DNA from 2 places in the Kitasatospora sp. NPDC059803 genome. Region 1 is predicted to be linked to the other one. Evidence: riboswitches for the same ligand, from Rfam matches in the RefSeq annotation. Region 1 holds a riboswitch; the other holds the start of a gene.
The links. Region 1 has a riboswitch for cyclic di-AMP ahead of ACFV6I_RS16620 (transglycosylase family protein). Riboswitches for the same ligand answer to the same signal wherever they lie in the genome.

Region 1 (7,093 bases):
GAACGGCGGGGCACCGGTCAGGCGTGCTCACCGGTCGGCGGAGCGACCGTGCTCGCCGCTCCGAGGAGCGGCTGAGCTTGCTGCTCCGCGGAGCGGCTGTGCTTGCTATTCCGCGGAACGGAAACGCGGGAAGGCGCCGCGGCCGGCGTACTCGGCGGCGTCGTCGAGGATCTCCTCGATGCGCAGCAGCTGGTTGTACTTGGCGACGCGCTCGGAGCGGGCCGGGGCGCCGGTCTTGATCTGGCCGCAGTTGGTGGCGACGGCCAGGTCGGCGATGGTGACGTCCTCGGTCTCGCCGGAGCGGTGCGACATCATGCAGCGGTAGCCGTTGCGCTGGGCCAGCTCGACGGCGTCCAGGGTCTCGGTCAGCGAGCCGATCTGGTTCACCTTCACCAGCAGCGCGTTGGCGGTGCCGGTCTCGATGCCCCTGGCCAGGCGGGCCGGGTTGGTGACGAACAGGTCGTCGCCGACCAGCTGGACCTTGTCGCCCAGCTTGACGGTCATGGCCTTCCAGCCGTCCCAGTCCGACTCGTCCAGCGGGTCCTCGATGGAGACCAGCGGGTAGGCGTCGACCAGCTCGGCGTAGTACTCGATGAGCTCGGCGGCGGAGATGGCCTTGCCCTCGAACTGGTAGGCGCCGTCCTCGTAGAACTCGGACGCGGCGACGTCCAGGGCGAGCGCGATGTCGCGGCCGGGCACGTAGCCGGCCTTCTGGATGGCCTCGGTGATGAGGTCCAGGGCCTCGCGGTTGCTGTCCAGGTTCGGCGCGAAGCCGCCCTCGTCGCCGAGGCCGGTGGACAGGCCGCGCTCCTTCAGCACGCCCTTGAGGGTGTGGTAGACCTCGACGCCCCAGCGGACGGCCTCGGAGAAGGACTCCGCGCCGATCGGGGCGATCATGAACTCCTGGATGTCGACGTTGGAGTCCGCGTGCGAACCGCCGTTGAGGATGTTCATCATCGGAACGGGCAGCACGTGCGCGTTCGGGCCGCCCAGGTAGCGGAACAGCGGCAGGTCGCTGGCCTCGGAGGCGGCGTGCGCCACGGCCAGCGAGACGCCCAGGATCGCGTTGGCGCCGAGCGAGGACTTGTCCGGGGTGGCGTCCAGGTCGAGCATGGCCTGGTCGATCAGGCGCTGCTCGGTGGCGTCGTAGCCGACGAGCTCCGGGCCGATCTGCTCGATGACGGCCAGGACGGCCTTCTCCACGCCCTTGCCGAAGTAGCGGTTCTTGTCACCGTCGCGCAGCTCCAGCGCCTCGAAGGCGCCGGTGGAGGCACCCGACGGGACAGCGGCACGACCGGTGCTGCCGTCGTCGAGGCCGACCTCGACCTCGACCGTGGGGTTGCCACGCGAGTCGAGAATCTCACGGGCTACGACGACATCGATGGACGGCACGAGGCATCTCCTTGCGGAAGCAGGGTCCGGCTGACGTTGGGTGCTGCCGGCGGGACGATTGCGGAGTCGTTACGACCAGAGCCTAACCGCCCCGGCCCCCGGGGCCGCGCTGGCCTCGGTCCCGTCTCAGCGTGTGGCCCCGCTACCCACCAGTAGTTCACCTGCTTGCCCGATCGAAGCGGGCGAATACGGGGGAATGCGGGCGAAGGGGGACGGCGCCCGTCCCCCTTCGCCCGCAGGGCGCGGGCCGCTCAGGGCCCGGGCCGCTCAGCCGAGGTGCAGCACCTGGCCGGGCATGATCAGGTTGGGGTTGCCGCCGACGGTGCCGCGGTTGCCGTCGTACACCGACTGCCAGCCGCCGGACACGCCCTGGGCGGCGGCGATCGTCGACAGCGTGTCGCCGGCCCGGACGGTGTAGTCGTGACCGCCCTGCGCGGCGGCGGGCTGCGCGGCCGGGGCGGACTGTGCGGGCTGCGCGGCGCGGGGCGCGTACTGCGGCTGGGCGGCGGGCTGGCCCGCGTACTGCTGGTAGACGCTCTGGTGGCTGGTCCAGTACCAGGCGCCGTTGTTCTGGTACCAGTACACCTTCGCGTCGGCGTCCCAGCCGGCCTTGCCGGAGAAGCCCTGGGTCTGCGGCTGCGTCTGCTGCGGGGCCTGCTGGACGGGCTGCTGGGCGGCCGGCTTCGGGGCGGCCTGCTGGACCGGCTGCTGGGCGGGCTTCGGGGTCTGCGCCTGCTGGGTCGGCTTGGCGGCGGGCTGCTTGGCGGGCTTGGCATCCGTGGAGGTGTCCACGGAGGCCGGGGCGCCGCCCTTGCTCAGACCGGCCTTCTGGGAGCAGACGGGCCAGGCGCCCGGGCCCTGCGAGGCCAGCACCTTCTCGGCGACCGAGATCTGCTGCGCCTTGCTGGCCTGGTTGGCCTGCGGGGCGTAGGAGGTGCCGCCGTACGCCTTCCAGGTGCTGGACGTGAACTGCAGGCCGCCGGAGAAGCCGTTGCCGGTGTTGATGCTCCAGTTGCCGCCGCTCTCGCACTGGGCGACGGCGTCCCAGGTGGAGGCCGGGGCGGCGGAGGCGCCGGTGGCGGTGAGGAGCGGCATCGCGAGTCCGACGCCGGCCACACCGGCGACGGCGATGGCCTTCTCGGTCTGGGTGCGACGACGGTGGCGGCCAGTTCCAACGAACAGCATGACGAGGTCCCTCTCCGCACGCCTGCGAGGTGAGCTGTCGGGTTCGGACCGGGAGGTGGCCCGGCCGCCGAAAGCGGAAACGATTCCGCTCGGGCGGCTTCACCCCAAGCCGTTGGGGAACGGCAACAAACCTGGTTCCCCCGCCCCTGCCCAGGGTCTGGTCGGTTTCCCGTGACGCGGCGGGCAGGATTCGGCGTTCCGCGCACGAGGTCCGCAGCTGCGAACTCCAGGGAGAGTAGACAGATCATCAGACCAATAACAAGCTCATATCACCGATATCACACACAAATTACGGCGCGTGGTCAATCGCCTACCAACGGCGGCGGTATGTCCGGATTAATGCGGGTTCAGACCTGGCTCCACGACCCGCCGGAGACGCGCCGTCAGCGTGTCGGAGCGTCGGCCGACGTGACCGGCGCGTGCGGAGAGCGGGCCTCCGGAGTGAATTCGACCGGGAGTTCCCGCAGGCCACGCATGATCAGGCCGCCCCGCCAGCGAAGGTTCTCCGGGTTTTCCGCGAGCCGCAGGTCCGGCAGCCGGGAAAGCAGCGTGGTCAGTGCGCTCCGCCCCTCCAGGCGGGCCAGCGGGGCGCCGATGCAGTAGTGGATCCCGTGGCCGAAACCCAGGTGCGGATTGTCCGTGCGGGCCAGGTCCAGGGTGTTCTCGTCCGCGAACCTGGCCGGATCGCGATCCGCCGCGGCCAGCACCACCAGCACCGGATCGCCCACCGGGATGTCCACCCCGCCGATCGACAGCGGCCGCGTCGCGAAGCGCCACGTCGCCATCTCCACCGGCCCGTCGTAGCGCAGGAGTTCCTCGATCCCGGTGTCCAGCAGCGCCGTCTCGCCGCGCACCACCGACTCCTGCAGCAGCCTGCGCTGCTCCGGGTTGCGCAGCAGCGCGTACGTGCCGTTGCCGATCAGGTTGACGGTCGTCTCGAACCCCGCGAACAGGAGGATGAACGCCATCGCGGCGGCCTCGTTCTCGTTCAGGTGCTCGCCGTGGTCGCTCGCCCGGATCAGGCCCGAGATCAGGTCCTCGCCCGGATCCGCCCGCTTGCGGTGGATCAGCTCCAGCAGGTACGCCCGCATCCGCTTCACCGCCCGCCCCACGCCGCCGCGTTGGCCGCCGCCGTGCCGGATCATCATCCCGGCCCAGTCCCGGAAGTCGTCCTGGTCCTCGGCCGGCACGCCCAGCAGGTCGCAGATCGCGTAGATGGGGAGCGGGAACGCGAACTCGTGGATCAGGTCCGCCGAACCGCGCTGCGCGAAGCCGTCGATCAGCCGGTCCGTGAGCTGCTGCACCCGCGGCTCGAACTCCGCCACCCGGCGCGGCGTGAACGCCTTCGACACCAGCCGGCGCAGCCGGGTGTGGTCCGGCGGGTCGATGTTCAGCAGATGCGTCATCAAGTCCGCCTGGCGCTCCCCCGGAATTCCCACCCGCCCGGTGCGGTGCGCCTGCTCGCTGTGGTGCGCCGGGTTCTTCGACAGCCTGCTGTCCGCCAGCGCCTGCCGCGCGTCCGCGTAGCGGGTCACCAACCAGGCCTCCACCCCGCTCGGCAGCGTCGTGCGGTGCACCGGGGCGTGCTCGCGCAACCAGGCGTATGCGGGGTACGGATCGGTGGCGAACTCCCAGGTGAAGAGCTGCGGGGCGGCTGGGTCGGGCTGCACTGGCATGCGTCGACCGTATCCGGTGGGTCGGGGCCGCACCGCCTCCGGCGACCCCGACCGGCGGGGCCGGATCGTCGACACCCGGCGGACGGCCCGCCAACGCTCCGTGGATGCCTCGTGGACGGTCCGTGGACAGCTCTTGGACAGCTCTTGGCCGGGCGGCGGGCGTGACCCTGGTCACCTGAGGGGTAATCCCTGTTGCGGAGGGTCAGGACCTGCCTACGATCCTCCGCAGAAATCGTGGGCGCCGGTGCGGTGTCGCCCACAGGGAGGAGCAGACCATGCGGGTCAGCGGGTCAGTCGTCGTCATCGCGGTACTCGACGGCGGATCGGGAGCCGAGCTCGCCCGCCGGTTCGCCGCCGCCGGAGCCGCCGGAGTGCTGATCGCCGACCAGCGGGCCGGCGTCGCCGAGGACCTCGCCACCGAACTCGACCGGCCGGGCTGCCCCGTCGTCGGCGTCGGCGGCGACATCCGCCGCCCCAGCGACATCGCCGCCCTCGTCGACACCGCCGAGAAGCACCTCGGCCCCATCGACCTGTTCTGCGTCGCCGGCCCCGACGGCGAGCGGATCGTCTCCCTCGCCGAACTGCCCGCCCGCCTCGACCTCGAACGCCTCGCCGAACTCCTCGCCCTCGTCGGCGAGGCCATCGGCGAAGTCGTCCCCCGGCAGCGGCGGCCGATCGAGAACACCGCCACGGCCGCCTGAGGCCCCGCCCGGGCCCGCTACTCGCCGACCGGCTTGAGGCCCTCGGCCGCGCGCACCGCGTCCCGGTAACCGCGCGCGGCCGAGCGCAGCGCCGCGTCCACGTCCACCCCGGCGTCGTGCGCCCGCTGGGCCACCGCCAGCAGCAGCCGGCCCGCCGACTGCGCCGTCAGCTCCGCCGGCAGCGCGTACGGCTCGTCCGGCACGCCCGCGAAGCCCGCCCGGCGCACCCGAGACACCAGCTTCGCCGCGTACGCCAGCGACGGCAGCCCGGCCGGCACGCCGTCCAGCACCGACTCCCGGTCCGCCTTCTCGGCCGCCTTCAGCTGCTCCCAGTTCGCCTCCACCTCGGCGGCGCCCTCCGCCTCGACGTCCCCGAACACGTGCGGGTGCCGGTACATCAGCTTCTCGACGATGTCACCGGCCACGTCGTCGATCGAGAACGCCTCCTCCGGGTGCTCCTCGGCGATCCGGGAGTGGAAGAACACCTGGAGCAGCACGTCGCCCAACTCCTCGCGCAGCGTCTCCCGGTCCCCCTCCTCGATCGCCTCGACCAGCTCGTACGCCTCCTCGACCAGGTACTTCACCAGGCTCTCGTGCGTCTGCTCGGCGTCCCACGGGCAACCGCCCGGCGAGCGCAGCCGGTCCATCACCGACACCAGGTCCAGCAGCCGCGCCCCCGGCAGGTCGTACGACCCCGGCAGCACCTCGATCTCCGGCACCTCACCGGCGTGCTCCACCGCCAGCCGCGCCAGCGCGTCCGTCAGCCCCGGATCCCCGTCCGGGCTGCCCAGCCACACCGTCGGCCCCGCCCCGCCCGGCTGCCCGGTCAGCAGCCGCGCCAGCGCCGGCGCCGCCACCGCCGCCACGACCTCGACCTCCACCCCGGCCTGCCGCACCGCCGCCACCTGCGGATGCCCCGCGTCCGCCGCCAGCACCCGTCCTGCCGACCGCAGTGCCTCCCACGCCGGCCACGCCAGCAATCCGGGGGCCACCCGGTGGGTGGTCGTCAGCAGGATCAGCTTCGCGTCCGGAACATTCGTCGTCACACCCCGAACCTACCCGCCGCCCGCCCGGGGCGGGGACGAGGCGGGAACGGGGCGGACGGTGGGGCGGGCGGGGGCTACTTCTTCGACCCCGCCAGGTCGTCGAACATCGCCGACAGGAACTCGCTGCACCAGCCCAGCAGATCCCGCCCGACCAGCGGCTTGCCGCCGATCCGCCCGGTGCTCGGCCGCGGCACCAGCAGCTGCTGGGCGGCCGCCTTGACCTGGCTGCGCGGGTAGAGCCGGTTCAGCCGCAGCTGCTGGGACTCCCGCAGCTCCACCGGCCCGAACCGGACGTTGGCCCCCTGGAGGGTGATGTCCGCGATGCCGCACCGCCGGGCGTACAGCCGCAGCGCCGCGACCAGCAGCAGGTTCTCCACCGGCTCGGGCAGCTTGCCGTAGCGGTCGACGAGCTCGTCCCGGACCTGCTGGATGTCCGCCTCCGAGTTGACCGCCGCGATCGAGCGGTACGCCTGCAGCCGCAGCCGCTCGCCGGGCGCGTAGTCGTGCGGCACGTGCGCGTCGACCGGCAGCTCGATCTTCACCTCCAGCGGCTCCTCCTCCGGCTCGCCGCCGTTCGCCAGCGACTCGCGGAACTCGGCCACCGCCTCGCCGACCATCCGCATGTAGAGGTCGAAGCCGACGCCCGCGATGTGCCCGGACTGCTCGCCGCCGAGCAGGTTGCCGGCGCCGCGGATCTCCAGGTCCTTCATCGCCACGTACATGCCGGCGCCCATCTCGGTGTGCTGGGCGATGGTGGCCAGGCGCTCGTGCGCGGTCTCGGTGAGCGGCTTCTCCGGCGGGTACAGCATGTACGCGTAGCCGCGCTCGCGGCCCCGGCCGACCCGGCCGCGCAGCTGGTGCAGCTGGGAGAGGCCGAAGGTGTCCCCGCGCTCGACGATCAGGGTGTTGGCGTTGGAGATGTCGATGCCGGACTCCACGATCGTGGTCGACACCAGGACGTCGAACTCCTTCTCCCAGAAGTCGACGACGACCTTCTCCAGCTGGTTCTCCCCCATCTGCCCGTGCGCGGTGGCGATCCGCGCCTCGGGGACGAGGTCCTTGAGCCGGGCGGCCGCCTTGTCGATCGACTCCA
Region 2 (7,093 bases), on a different contig from region 1:
CGGCCACCATGTACGACGCGGCGCTCAGCGCGCTGCTCATCTTCACCGTCACCAGCCGGGTGATCAGCCCGCAGTACCTGGTCTGGCTGATCGGCGTCGCCGCGGTCTGCCTGACCGTGCGCGGCAGCAGCCAGCGGCCGGTGGCCCTGCTGATCCTGCTCGCCTGCCCGCTGACGCTGGCCGAGTTCCCGCTGATGTTCAGCCGGATCCTCGCCAGCGAGCCCTGGGGTGTCACCGTGCTCAGCCTGCGCAACCTGCTGCTGCTGGCCGCCACCGTGCTCTCCTGCATCCGGCTCTGGCGCGCCACCCGCGGCCCGGCACAGCTCCCGGCGACGGTGGTGCTGGCCAAGCCCGAGGCGGTGCCCGCCGGCGCCTACCCGGTGCGCCCCGGCATCGCCTACGAGCAGGACCTGCTGGACGGCATCGACCGGCCCGGCACCCCGGCCAGGCAGCGGCCCGGCACCCCGGCCAGGCAGCGGCGCTGAACGACGCGCGCCGTCAATCGCGCAGCGCGGCCACCTCGGCCAGCCAGAGCCGGGTGAACTCGGCCAGGCCGACGCCCGGTCCGGCCCGGAGCAGCCGGTCGAGCCGGCGGTCCCGGTCCTCCCCCTGCCCGTCGGCCGCGCCGACCGCCCGGTAGAACGCCACGAGCCGCTCGGGCCCGTAGCGCCGGGCGATCAGCTCGCAGGCGAGCCAGGCCTGCTCGTAGGCCTGCGCGATGCCGTCGGCGCCCGCGGTGAAGTCCCGGTCGGCGGGCAGCGCGGCGGGCAGCCGGCCGGCGGCGACGTCCCGGGCCAGCTCGGGGGCGATCTGCTGCGGGCGCCGACCGGAGCCCCGGTAGGCGGTCCAGTCGGCGACGCCCTCGGAGAGCCAGAGCGGTGTCCAGGCCCGGGTGTCGGCCCTGGTCACGACGTGGGTGGCCTCGTGGGTGATGACCACCTGCCGGCCGAAGTCGCTGAGCCGCCCGAACGTCCCGGGGTTGACCAGCACCCGGTCGGCGGGGGTGTGCCAGGGCGCGCCGGGGGCGGCCGAGGTGACCGCCGCCATGCCCGTCCAGCCCGCCGGGTCGACCTCCAGCAGCCGGGCGAACTGCTCTGCGGTGGCGGGCACTTCGAGCAGCAGGCGGCCCGCCCAGCCGGTGCCCCAGGCCTCGCTCACGGCGGGCACGGCCCGGTCGGCCACCGCGACCAGGCCGGCCGGGTCGGGCCCGTCGGCCAGGCCCAGCACCAGGCAGTGCGCGCCCGCCGCGGACCGGGCGGAGCCGAGGTCCCAGAGTGCCGGGGGCCCGCTCGCGCTCTCCTCCCGGTCGACCCGCCAGCTGCCGCCGGCCCGGACCAGGTCGATCCGGCGCGGGTACACCACCGGGTAGTCGTCGTACCCGGTGATCCGGACCGCCAGGTCGGCGGCGGCCGTGAGCCGCTCCGGCCCGGCGTCCGCGCCGAGCACCAGGTTGCGGTAGCCGGCCTCGATCGCCGCCGGTCCGGACCAGGAGGGCAGCGCCCGGGCCCGCGCGTCCAGCAGCGCGGCCACCTCGGCCCGCCGGTCCGCCGCCCACCGGCCCGACGCCCGCCCGGCCGCCGAGGGGGCCGCCGGGGCGGCCGGCGGCAGCGACAGCTGGGCCAGCCCGCCGACCGCGAGCAGCAGCGCACCGCGCCGGGACAGCGTCCGGCGGGCGCCGCCTATCGGGTGGGGGGTGTCGGGGTCGGACGGTGCCGGGCTCAGAGCCGGACCACCCCCGCGACCGGCATCGCGTTGACGCTCTCGTAGCGGACCCTGGCGCCCGGGTAGGGGGCGTGCACGATCACCCCGCCGCCGGCGTACATCCCGACGTGGTGCATGTCCCGGTAGAAGATCACCAGGTCTCCCGGCCGCGCTTCGGAGAGGCTGACCCGCTGCCCGGCGTACGCCTGGGCCTGCGAGGTGCGCGGCAGGGTCACTCCGGCCTGCCGCCAGCTGTAGTACATCAGACCGGAGCAGTCGAAGGCGCGGGGCCCGGTGGATCCGTAGAGGTAGGGCGAGCCGATCATCCGCACCGCGGCGGCCAGTGCGGCCGCCCCGCGCTCGGAGGCGGGCGGGGCCGTGCCGAGGTCCAGCCGGTCGGTGCCCCGGGTGGCGCGCTGCTCGGCCTCCTGGGCGTCCTGGGCGGCCATCCGGGCCCGCTCGGCGACGCCCAGGCTGTTCAGCAGCCGCTGGGCCTTGGTGAGCCGCTGCTGGATCTGCTGCTTGCTGTCGGCGAGCGAGCGGCGGGCCTGGTCGAGTTCGGCGAGCTTTCCGGCGGTCTCGGTGCGGCGCTGGTCGAGCCGGCGCTGGCGGGTGGCCAGTTCGTGCAGGGTCTCCTGCTGCCGCTCGGCGGCCTGGTCGAGGGTGCGGGCCCGGGACAGGTAGCCCTCCGGGTCGGTGGAGAGCATCAGCTGGACGGTCTGGGCCATGCCGCCGCCGCGGTACTCGGCGCCGGCCACGGTGGCGAGGTCGCCGCGCAACTGGTTGAGCTGGTCCTGGGCGACGGCGATCTCGCCCTGGAGGACGGTCGTCTCGCCCTGGAGGCGCTGCTGCGTCTCCAGGGCGGCGTTGTACTTCTCGGACGCCTGCTCGGCCTCGCCGTAGAGCTGTTCCACCTGCGCCTTGACGTCCTTGCGGGTGGGCGTGTCCGGCACGGCGGGGGCGGCCTGGGCGCTGCCGCCCGCCGTCACGCCCAGGGCGGTGGTGGCGGCCGCGGTCAGCACCAGCGCACGGGCGAGCAGTTGGGGACGACGGTGCACGGGCATGGCGGCAGCGGCTCCGATCCGGCGGTGGGGCCCCGCCGCCGCACCAACGCGGGCGGCCCTGGAAGCGGAGTCCGGTGGCAGACGTTAGCGAGTCCGGGCAACCGAGTCCAAACCCCTGCCAACCCGAATATTTGACCCGTAATCGGACATCAGTCCGAGGCGCCGGAAAAGCCGCTGGCCCGGCCTTCCGTGGTGGAAGGCCGGGCCTGGGAGGGCCTGCGCGGGGATCAGACCCGCACGATGGAGGTCAGCGGCATGTTGCCGACCGCCTCGTAGCGGACCGACGCGCCGGGCTTGGGCGCGTGCAGCACCTGGCCGTTGCCGGCGTAGATGCCGACGTGGTGGGCGTCCCCGTAGAAGATCAGCAGGTCGCCGGGCTGGGCCTGGGAGAGGTCGGTGCCGATCCGGGTACCGGCGTGGGCCTGCTCCTGCGAGGTGCGCGGCAGCGCCACGTCGACCTGGTTGAACGCCCAGACCATCAGGCCCGAGCAGTCGAAGGAGCCGGGGCCGGAGGCGCCGTAGACGTACGGGCTGCCGATCTTGGAGGCGGCGATGGACAGCGCCGCGGCGCCGCGCGAGCTGCCGGCGCTCGGCTTGGTGACCGGCGCGGCGGGGGCCTGCGACGCGCTCAGGTCGGTGCGGCTGTTGTCGCGGGAGGAGCGGTCGGCGGCCTGCTGGGCCGCCGCCTGCTGCTGGGCGGCCTTCGCGGCGGCGTCGGCCTTCGCCTTGGCCTCGGCGGCGGCCTTCTCCTCGGCCGCGCGGATCGCCTGGCGCTCCTGCTCGGACAGGGTGTTGAAGAGGTCCTGCGCGGCCTTGAGCTTGCCCTGGACCTCGTCCTTGGCGCTCTTCAGCTGCTGGGTGGTGGTCTCCATCTCGGCGAGCTTGCCCTGGGCCTCGGAGCGCACCTGGTCGAGCTTGCGCTGCTCGTCCTGGAGCTGCTTGAGCTGGCCCTTCTGGGTGCCGCCGGCCTGGTTCAGCGTGTCGGCCTGGCTCAGGAAGGTGTCCGGGCTGGCGGAGAACATCAGCTGGACGGTCTGCGATATGCCGCCGTTGCGGTACTGCTCGCCGGCGATCTCGGCCAGGCCGCCCTGAAGGTCGGTCACCTGCCCCTGCTGCCGCGCCACCTGGTCCTGGAGGTCGGTGACCTGCTTCTGCAGCTGCTGCTGCTTCTCCTGGGCGGCGTTGAGCTTCTCGGTCGCGACCTCGGCCTGCTCGTTGAGCTGGTCGACCTGCTCCTTGACCTGGTCCTTGGTCGGCTGCGGGTCGGCGTGGGCGCCGGACTGCGCGGACAGCGCGACGGCCGCGGCGGCGAAGCCGGTCATGATCGAGACCCGGGTGCGACTAGCGGGCTTGGGACGACGATGGGACGCCACGAAGGCGGACTCCTTCTTCCTACGCCGTCTACCGGGTGAGCTGACGGGTTCGGGCCGGAAGCGTGCCCTACGACGCCTCACGGCCGTTCCACCGGCCGACCTGGCGCCGATTCACCCCGGAGGAACGTGGTTCCCCGGCTCCGTTCGACAGCACCCCCGACTGCTGGGCTCCCCGTCGGGCAGGCACTGGGCCCGCCCCGCTGCGTCACGAACTCGACGGAAACCACCGCCGTCACCCTGGCTGGGCGATCGGGAGTGCGGTGGCTCGGGGCACGACCCTAGTAACTGAACCGTGATCCGTTCAAATCCTTGTCAGAAAAAAGACGGAAGAAGACCAAAGTTCTTTTGTGAATATGACACATAGTGATCACCGCCGTACGCAAAGCTGATCAGTCTTCACCGGGGACTCGCGCGACGGACAAAACCCGAACGCCACCCCCGGTCGGAGGGTGGCGTGGATCACAGGCCCGGACGGGGCCCTTCGGGCGTGTCGGGCCGTCAGACCCGGCGGATCGTGTTGATCGGCATCGCGTCGACCTTCATCACCTTCACCACGTCGCCGGTGTGCGGCGCGTGCACCACCATGCCGTTGCCGATGTACATCCCGACGTGGTGCCGGTCGGGGCCGTAGATGACCAGGTCGCCCGGCTGGGCCTGGTCCAGCGTGACCTTGGTGCCGACGTTGCCCTGCTCCTGCGAGGTACGCGGCAGCGAGACGCCGGCCTGGCCGTACGCCCAGACCATCAGGCCCGAGCAGTCGAAGGTGGTCGAGCCGGTGGCGCCCCACACGTACGGCGAGCCCTGCTTGCTCATCGCCTTGGCGACGGCCACGCCCGCGTAGCCGCCGGCCTGCGGGAGGCTGCCGAGGTCGGCCCGGTCGCTGCCGCGCGAGGCGCGGTCGTCCTGCTGCTGCTGGGCCCGCAGCGCGGCGCGGTCGGAGGCGCTGAGCGAGTTCAGCAGATCCTGCGCGGCCTTGAGCTTCTGGTTGACGTCCGTCTTGGCCTGGTTCAGGTCCTTGGTGGTGGAGTCGAGCGAGGCCAGGACGGCGGCGGCCTCGGACTTCTCCTGGTCCAGCCGACGCTGCTGGTCCAGCAGGCCCTTGAGCGCCTCGGACTCGCTGGCGCTGGCCTGCTGGGCGCTGGACGCCTTCTCCAGGTAGCCGGACGGGTCCGAGGAGAGCATCAGCTGGACGGACGGGTCGATGCCGCCGGTGCGGTACTGCTCGCCCGCCACGCCGGCCAGGCCGGTCTGGAGCTGGGTCATCTCGTCCTGGCTGCGGGCCACCTTGTCCTGCAGCTGGTCGGACTGCTTGCGGAGCTGGTCGGCCCGCTCCTTAGCGCCGTTGTACTTCTCCGCCGCCTGCTCCTGGTCCTGCTGGAGCTGGTCGATCTGCGCCTTGACGTCGCTCTTGCTGGGCTGGGGCGCGGCGTGCGCGGCGACCTGCGCGGAGAGGGCGACCGCGGTCGCCGCGGCAGCGGTGAGCACGGAGACCCGGGCGCGGCTCGGCTGCTTGGGACGGCGGTGGGAGGCCAAGGGAATTGCTCCTTCTTCCATCGGCCTCACCCGATCAGGTGAGAATCCGGAAAATAGGTTTGACGCCACACCCTAGGGAAGATCCACGGGTTTTGCCACTCCCCCGAAGGCGTGAACTCCACTTCCCCCGCAGGCTTCACCGGATGTGCACACCGCCGCAAACCGGGCGCTGACCAGGCGTCATTCCGTCGAGGCAGCCGTCAGGGCCGCGCCAGCCGGTTCAGCAGCAGAACGGAAGCCACGGGGCGCGCGCCCGCCTTCCGCACGCCCTCCGCGACCTCCCGGTCGGTGGACACCACCACCACCGGACGCCCCTGCGGCTCGGCCCGCACCAGACGGCGGATCAGCTCGTCCGCGGTCTCGCCGGTCCGGCTGAACCGCACCCGCACCCCCCGCGGTGGCGCCATGATCACCGGAACGTCCAGGTCCTGCCCGTCGAACACGCAGGTGACCTCCGCCTGCGTGCGCTGGGCCAGCATCGCCAGCCCGCCCAGCAGCCGGATCCGCTGCTGCTCCAGCGGCAGCGTCGGATAGCCCGTCTTGGTCACGTTGTAGCCGTCCACCACCAGGTGCACCTGCGGGATCGCCAGCAACTGGTCCAGCAGCGCCGGATCGTCGTCGGCCAGACCGCGCCGGGCCACGTCGTGCGGCGAGGCCGCCCCCGGCACCACCGCCTCCACCAGGTCCCCCGGCCGGATCTGGGAGACCGGCAGCGCCAGCTCCCGCTGGAGCCCCTGCGCCGACTGCAGCACCGTGTCCAGCAGCAGCCGCAGCCGCATGTCCTCGACGCTGCGGCCCTCGCGGGCCGACCGGCGGCCCTGCTCGGCCGCCGTCTCCAGCTCGCCGACCCGGTGCCGCAGCCGCCGCGCCTCGGACTCCGCAGCGCCGCGCTCGGTGGCCGCCTGCGCCCTCGCGGCCTCCAGCTCGGCGGTCAGCCGCCTGGTCTCGGCCTGCGCCCGGCGGGTGTCGCTCTCCAGCGAGCGCACCTTCTTCCGCAGCGACTCGGCCTCCCGGCGGACGTCCTCGGACTCCGCACGCTGCCGCTCCAGGTCCGCCCGGGCCGCTGACCGCAGCTCGGCGAGCTCCGCCTGCAACTTCTCCACCAGCCGGGTGGCCTCGGCGGCCGCACCCTCGGCGCCGGCCCGCTCGGCCTCCTCCCCGGCCTCGGCCACCAGCCGGCTCCAGCCGGCCGACCGCACCAGGTAGGCGGCGGCCGCGACGTCCATCGGATCGGCGGCGCCCGGGACGCTGCCCGACTCCAACGCCTTCACCAGGTCCGGCTGGCCCAGCCTCAACCGCTCCGCTATCCGCACCCGGAACGCCGGCTCCGACTCCAGCGCCGCGGCCAGCGCCGTGGCCGCGTACTTGGCCCGCCGGGCCGGGGTGAACTTGACGTACTGGCGCAGGCTCTGCGGGAGCTCG

Region 2: another riboswitch for cyclic di-AMP. It lies ahead of ACFV6I_RS12595 (NlpC/P60 family protein); the one in region 1 lies ahead of ACFV6I_RS16620 (transglycosylase family protein).

What each region holds. Positions count from the first base shown of each region.
Region 1 is NZ_JBHWIJ010000088.1:104-7,196, forward strand. It holds gene eno (phosphopyruvate hydratase) at 106-1,392, opposite strand; gene ACFV6I_RS16620 (transglycosylase family protein) at 1,660-2,577, opposite strand; cyclic di-AMP (ydaO/yuaA leader) riboswitch at 2,583-2,750, opposite strand; gene ACFV6I_RS16625 (cytochrome P450) at 2,961-4,253, opposite strand; gene ACFV6I_RS16630 (SDR family NAD(P)-dependent oxidoreductase) at 4,529-4,954, shown strand; gene ACFV6I_RS16635 (MazG family protein) at 4,972-6,000, opposite strand; partial or broken gene mfd (transcription-repair coupling factor) at 6,075-7,093, opposite strand, start outside.
Region 2 is NZ_JBHWIJ010000057.1:7,816-14,908, forward strand. It holds gene ACFV6I_RS12580 (glycosyltransferase family 87 protein) at 1-485, shown strand, start outside; gene ACFV6I_RS12585 (hypothetical protein) at 499-1,530, opposite strand; gene ACFV6I_RS12590 (NlpC/P60 family protein) at 1,719-2,765, opposite strand; gene ACFV6I_RS12595 (NlpC/P60 family protein) at 2,993-4,138, opposite strand; cyclic di-AMP (ydaO/yuaA leader) riboswitch at 4,149-4,298, opposite strand; gene ACFV6I_RS12600 (NlpC/P60 family protein) at 4,637-5,671, opposite strand; gene ACFV6I_RS12605 (NYN domain-containing protein) at 5,872-7,093, opposite strand, start outside.